Regions from separate parts of the Clostridium sp. B9 genome, predicted to be linked through region 2. Evidence: a T-box and tRNA genes for the amino acid it is inferred to sense, from the RefSeq annotation. Region 2 holds a T-box; the other holds one or more tRNA genes.
What was found. A T-box is a leader RNA that pairs with one kind of tRNA and senses whether it is charged. The one in region 2 lies ahead of trpS (tryptophan--tRNA ligase), so its partner is inferred to be a tRNA-Trp.
Positions count from the first base shown of each region.

Region 1: it has a tRNA-Trp gene. The T-box ahead of trpS (tryptophan--tRNA ligase) is inferred to sense a tRNA for this amino acid. The anticodon was not compared.

Region 1 covers NZ_JBNWKA010000003.1:3,323,040-3,326,476, reverse strand. The annotation lists gene tsaE (tRNA (adenosine(37)-N6)-threonylcarbamoyltransferase complex ATPase subunit type 1 TsaE) at 1-220, opposite strand, end outside; gene ACQZHJ_RS14715 (CBS domain-containing protein) at 520-1,140, shown strand; tRNA gene ACQZHJ_RS14710 (tRNA-Trp) at 1,421-1,496, shown strand; tRNA gene ACQZHJ_RS14705 (tRNA-Trp) at 1,526-1,601, shown strand; gene ACQZHJ_RS14700 (bifunctional metallophosphatase/5'-nucleotidase) at 1,840-3,437, shown strand, end outside.
Region 2 covers NZ_JBNWKA010000003.1:945,088-948,524, forward strand. The annotation lists gene brnQ (branched-chain amino acid transport system II carrier protein) at 1-1,071, opposite strand, end outside; T-box leader at 1,421-1,643, shown strand; gene trpS (tryptophan--tRNA ligase) at 1,852-2,850, shown strand; gene ACQZHJ_RS04225 (anaerobic sulfatase maturase) at 3,315-3,437, shown strand, end outside.

The DNA.
Region 1 (3,437 bases), 2.4 Mb from region 2:
AAAGAGTTAATCTTCCGCTGTGATATTCATTTACTATATTAAAAGTTGGACTAGTTATGTGCTCAGTTATCTCTAATCCTTCTGCTATTCCTTTACTCATATGAGTTTTACCAGTTCCTAAATCTCCAGTTAAACAAAGAATATCTCCCTTATTTACAAGAGAACCAAGTTGTCTTCCTATATCCATAGTTTTTTCAACACTATCTACTATAAATTCCATAAAGAACTCCTTTCTAATTAACACTCTTTAATCATTCTATCCAACTTTAAAGAAAAAGAAAAGAGAGTAAGTGATTAACTAGATATTTTAAATCTTATTATGTAATATTTTTATAGAAAAATTAGGATGATAGTTGATAAAATACTCCTCAGTAAAATTATTATAATATCAACTAAGTTTATATAAATACAATAGAATTTAAGACTTTAGCAAATTTGTATTAAGAGGATAACTATAAGAATATAAAATAGTATAATAATAGTATAAAGTATGTAAAATTGGGAGTTGGGGGGATTTATATGTTAGTAAAGTCTGTCATGACAAAAAAAGAGAAGCTTGATTTGGTTAATTCTAAAACCCTACTTAAAGATGCATTAAAGATTATGGAGGATAATAAGTTTTTATCAATTCCTGTAGTAGATGGCGATAAGTTTAGAGGTGCAGTTTCTAAAAGTTGTATTTATGAGTACTATTTTAAAAATAATATTAGTAAAGAAGATTTACTAAATGAAATTACAGTTGAAGAAATATTAAAAACTGAAATTCCAATAATAAATAAGGAAGAGCATATAGAAACAGCTGTAGCTATGCTTGAAAAAATGAGAATATCATTTGTGGCTGTAGTAGATGAGTTTAATAATTTTAAAGGAATACTAACTCATAAAGCTGTATTTAGAGAATTTACTAATGCTTTTGGATTAAATAAAGGGGAGAGAATAGTTGTTAGGTCATATGATGTTCCAGGACAACTATCAAAAATAACTAAAATAATTTCTCAAGAAGAAGGAGATTTTTTAAGTGTAGTTATAGTAGATACGAAATCATTAACTGACGTTAAGGAAGTAATAGTAAGAGTTAAAGATGGAAATATATCAGAAATAAAGAAGAAGTTAAAAGAGGCTGGTTTTAAATTATCGTAGTATTTTAAGAGAGATATTAAATTATAGAGTGGTTATTAGTTAACGCAATAATTATATAAAAAAGTATATCAAGTTTAATGGAAACTATTTTTGAATTTGAGTAGGTTAAAATGGATAATTAAGAATTATACTTACTTAAATTAGGTATCAAAATGAGGAAAAATATCTTGATATACTTTTTTTTATTAATGATTAATATGTATTTTTTATTAAAAATAAAATTCTACATAAAAAATACTTGCGTTAAGTTAGATTTTAATATATAATAAAATCTGTGTTCAGGGGTATGGCTCAATTGGTAGAGTAGTGGTCTCCAAAACCATTGGTTGTGGGTTCAAGTCCTACTGCCCCTGCCAATTTAACACAAAACATAATATTTTATTATAGGGGTATGGCTCAATTGGTAGAGTAGTGGTCTCCAAAACCATTGGTTGTGGGTTCAAGTCCTACTGCCCCTGCCAAAAATCAGTGAAGTAATTCACTGATTTTTTTTTTGTAAAAATTTATTTGAAGTTTAAATTAATATTTTTTATATATAGAATAGATAAAAAAGAGATTAGCTAGGATTAAAACGTAATTTGTAGAAAATTTATTGATAATAACTATATATAAAGTGTGTATAACGTGTGAAAAACTTGTAAACAATTACAAGGGCGTATATAATTATAATGTAAAATTAAAGAATTAGGGGGAAAAACTGTGAAAAAAATTATTAAAACTTTAAGTTTAGTTACAATTACGTTTTTATCATTAAATTTATGTGTTTTCAATGGTGTAGATGTCCAAGGAAAGGAGATTTCTGATGAAAGAAAAATTACTATTTTAGGAACTTCAGATATACATGGTAGATTTGTCCCTTGGGAATATGCAGCGGATACAGAAAATAAGGCTGGGAGTTTATCTCAAATATCAACTATAGTCAAGGAAGAGAGAGCAAAAAATCCTAATACTATCCTTGTAGATGCAGGCGATTCAATTCAGGATAATTATGTTGAAAATTTTAATAAGGGCCCTAAGCAACCTATAGTTTTAGGTATGAATAAAATGAAATATGATGTTTGGGAAATGGGAAATCATGAATTTAATTTTGGCTTAGATGTACTTAAGCATGTAACAGATCAGTTTGAAGGAAAAGTGCTAGCAGGGAATATATATAATGAAGATGGTACAAGATTTATGGATGGATATACCATAATAGAAAGAGATGGAGTTAATATTGGTATTATAGGTATGGATACTCCAATGGTAAAAAAATTCGAAAAGCCACACAATATAGAAGGATTAGAATTTAGAAATCCAGTTGATGAAACAAAAAAAGCAATTAAAGAGTTAGAAGGAAAAGTTGATGCTATAATTGGTGTTATGCATATGGGAGTAGATAATGAAAATGCTATTCCAGATACAGGACTTACAGATATAGCTAATCAATGTCCAGAGCTTACAGCAATTATTGGTGGACATATGCATAAATTGGTTAAAAATCAAGTCATAAATGGAGTGCTTATAACAGAACCAGGAAAGTATGGACGTGCTGTATCAAAAATAGATTTAACTTTTAAAAATAAAAATGGAAAGAATGTTCTTGAAAATAAAGAAGCAACTACTATTTCAGTAGCTAATGTAGAATCAGATAAAGAAATAGAAAATTTATTAAATCCTTACCATGAAGAACTTCGTAAAGATGCCAATACTGTTATTGGAAAGCTTGAAGGTGTTAATATGGTTGATGAAAATTACATAAAAGGAATACCAACTATACATATAGAAGATACTCCATTAATAAATTTTTTCCACGAAGTTGGACAGTATTATAGCAAAGCAGATGTAATTGCATTAGCTATAGATAATGATAAGGCTAAATTAGATGTAGGTGAAATCAAGAAAAAAGATATTGCTTATAATTATAGATATACAGGTGGAGAAGTGTCTGTTTATAAAGTAACTGGGAAAGATTTAAAAACTTATATGGAATGGGCTGCAGGATATTTTAATACTTTAAAGCTAGGAGATATAACTCCAAGTTTTAATCCAGAAAGAAGAGCATCTAAATATAGTACTAATGATATGTTTGGTGGAGTAACTTATAATATTGATCTAAGAGAAGAAGAAGGAAATAGAATTAAAAATCTTAAGTATAAAGATGGAAGAACAGTTAATGATACTGATATTCTAACATTAGGAATGAATTCATATAGACTTGGCCAATTACAAGGCGCAGGTGGAATTTTTCAAGGAAAAAACTTTGAAAAAATTTGGGATTCTAAAACAGCATATGGAGAAGAAGCTGGAACTATAAG
Region 2 (3,437 bases):
TATTTTTTTGTGGAATAGGTTTAATAATATTAAAACTATTGTTACAGGGTAAATTACACCTAGTAAAGTAGCAGATAAAGATATTATCTTATCTAATCCCATACTAGCTACTAATATACTTGTTACAGTCATTACAAGTATATTGAATTGATATTTTAACTTTCCATTAGAAACTCTCTCAAAGAAACTACCACCAGCTGATAATAGACCAATTGAAGTAGTTAGGCAAGCTAATGCCATTGATACACCTATTAAAATAGCTCCGGCATGTCCTAAAATGTTCTCAGCAACAAAAAGTAATAATTGAGAGTTATTTAAATCTAAAGCTTGATTTCCAGTATGAGCTCCTAGGAATATTAATCCACCATAAATTATAGCTAATCCACCTATTGCGATAACAGCAGCTTTTACAAGAAGTTTTATACTTGCTTTTCCTTTGTAACCTTTTGATTTTATTGAACCTAAGATTATTGAAGAGAAAATTATAGCCGCTATAGCATCCATTGTTTGATATCCTTCTAATAATGATACTGATAAAGCGTCAGGAGTATATGAATTTGTTAAACTATCAATTGGATTCATAATTCCTTTAGCAATTAAGAAGAATAATATAGCTATTAATATTGGAGTTAAGAATTTACCTAAAACATCTATTACTTTAGATGGTTTTAATACAAATATTAAGTTTACTAAGAAATAAACAACTATTACAGCAAAGTAATTTACGTTAGGGAAGTTAGGCGCAAATGCTAACTCATATGTAGTAGCTGCTGTTCTTGGTATAGCTAATAATGGTCCTATTAGTATAAACAATGCTACTGAATATATTAATGAAAATTTCTTTCCAACTTTATCACCGAATAATTCAAATTGTCCGTTAACTCTTATTGAAGATAGTATTCCAAGTAGTGGAACTCCAACTCCTGTTACAATGAAACCTATGATTCCTAAATAGTAATCTGGTCCTAAGTTTCTTCCTAAGAAAGGAGGGAAAATAAGATTACCAGCTCCTAAAAACATTGAAAACAATGCAAAGCCGATTACTAAAAAGTCTGATCTTTTGTTATTCATAATACACCTCATCTTTCTGCAATAATCAAATTTAATAGTTATTTGATTTTCAACAAATTATTATATCTTACTTTATTATTTTTCATGTAATTTTAAATTTTATTAATAAAAGTTATATTACTATATTAACATAATGTCAAATAAAATCAAGAAAAAACTTTTATAAACAAAATAATTGTAGGATAAAATTAATATTTTAATAAAAAAAAGGTTGTTTAATTGATTAAATGGAAATCAAAGAAGGGTAAAATGAAATGTGACTGTCAAATAAATTTTTTATTGGGGTGATTTCAATCAAGGTTCTTGACTAAAATTTAAAAAGTGATAAAATAACATTAAAGTTAATAAAAAAATACCTGTGAAAAGAATTAGTAGGCTTAAAAACAAATTTACAGAGAGCTATATATTGGTGAGAATATAGTAGTTATGATTAAGTTGAATGGATCTTGGAGGTGTTTAGAGGAATATTAGTATTCTAAATCGTAAATCTTACGTTACAAGATAGAGATACAGATAAGTTAATATAAATTATCTGTAACATTAGGTGGTACCGCGATATATTCGTCCTATAGGCATTTTAGCTTATAGGGCTTTTTTATTTTATAAACTATTTGTAGTTATTTGTAATAATAACTTAATTAAGTTAATCATATGAATTAAATTATTTATAAATATAATCTTTAATTAAAATTAAAAATTAATTTGAAATATTAAATAAGAAAATAAGGGAGGTGAATCTGTTATTTCATTATAATAAATATAGTGAATGACAGAATAATAATGGAAGATAAGAAAAAAGTTATTTTCAGTGGAATAAAGCCATCAGGTGACTTAACATTAGGAAATTACCTAGGAGCTATAAAAAACTGGACTAAATTACAAGATGAGTATGATTGTTTCTTCTGTGTAGTTGATTTACATGCAATAACAGTAAAGCAATTACCAGCTGATTTAAGAAGAAGAACATTAGAAGTTTTAGCTATATACATAGCATCAGGCATAGATCCAGAGAAAAATACTTTATTTATACAATCACATGTACCAGCTCATTCAGAAGCTTCATGGCTTTTAACTTGTAACTCATATATGGGTGAGTTAAGCAGAATGACTCAATACAAAGATAAATCAAAGAAAATGGGAGATTCAATAGGTGCAGGATTATTTAATTATCCAGTTCTTATGGCTGCTGATATATTATTATACAACTCAAATCTTGTTCCAGTTGGAAAAGACCAAATGCAACATTTAGAGCTAGCTAGAGATATAGCAACTAGATTTAACAATACTTATAGCCCAACATTCACTATTCCAGAAGGATACGTTCCAAAAGAGGGAGCAAAAATAATGGACTTACAGGATCCAAGCAAGAAGATGTCAAAATCAGATGCTAATCCTAATGGTTTCATATTAATAATGGATGAACCAAATGTTATAAGAAAGAAAATTTCAAGAGCAGTAACAGATAGTATAGGTGTTGTGAATTACACAGATGAGCAACCAGGAGTTAAAAACTTAATAAACATCCTTTGTGCAATAAAAGGATATACTCCAGAGCAAGTTGTAGAAATGTTTGATGGAAAAGGATATGCTGAATTCAAGCAAACTGTTGGAGATGCAATAGTTGAAGAATTAGCTCCAGTTCAAGAGAAGGTTAAAGCTTTATTAGGAGATAAAAAATCCTTAGAAGCAATCTATAAGAGTGGTGCTGAAAAAGCAAACTATGCTGCAATGAAGACTTTAAGAAAAATGCAAAAGAAAATAGGATTAATCCCAAGATAGGAATCAAGAACTCTATTAAATAAAATTCGCTAGATATAGCTCAGTAATTATTGAATTTCGTGAAGAATTTCTATTTATTCTTACATAAATATAACTAAGGCTTCGAAACTCCCTTTGGTCAAACAGTCTCAGCCTTTTAACGTTATATTTATTCCAAAATAAATGAAATTCTACTCACTCATTCAAATATTACTTCGCATATATCTAGCGAATTTTTTATATAGTCTTCTTATTTATGAGTTAGGTAGAAAAGTAAATTATAACTAATTATTAAAAGTTTTTTATTGATATATGTGATAAACTTTATTAAAAGGAATATATAGTTTATTACTTTTAATTATGAAGTTTTGTTTTAAGGTAGTATTAATTTTAGATAGAACTGTAAGTAAGTCTGAGGGGCTAGATAAATTTAATACGCAATTAAAATATAGATTAATAGGAAAGAGTTAAAAGGGGGAATTGGGATGCCACCATTAAGTTTACTTATTAAACCTGCTTCTAGTGGGTGTAATTTAAAGTGTACTTATTGCTTTTATCATTCTTTAAGTGAGAGTAGAGAAGTTAGAAGCTATGGAGTTATGAGAGAA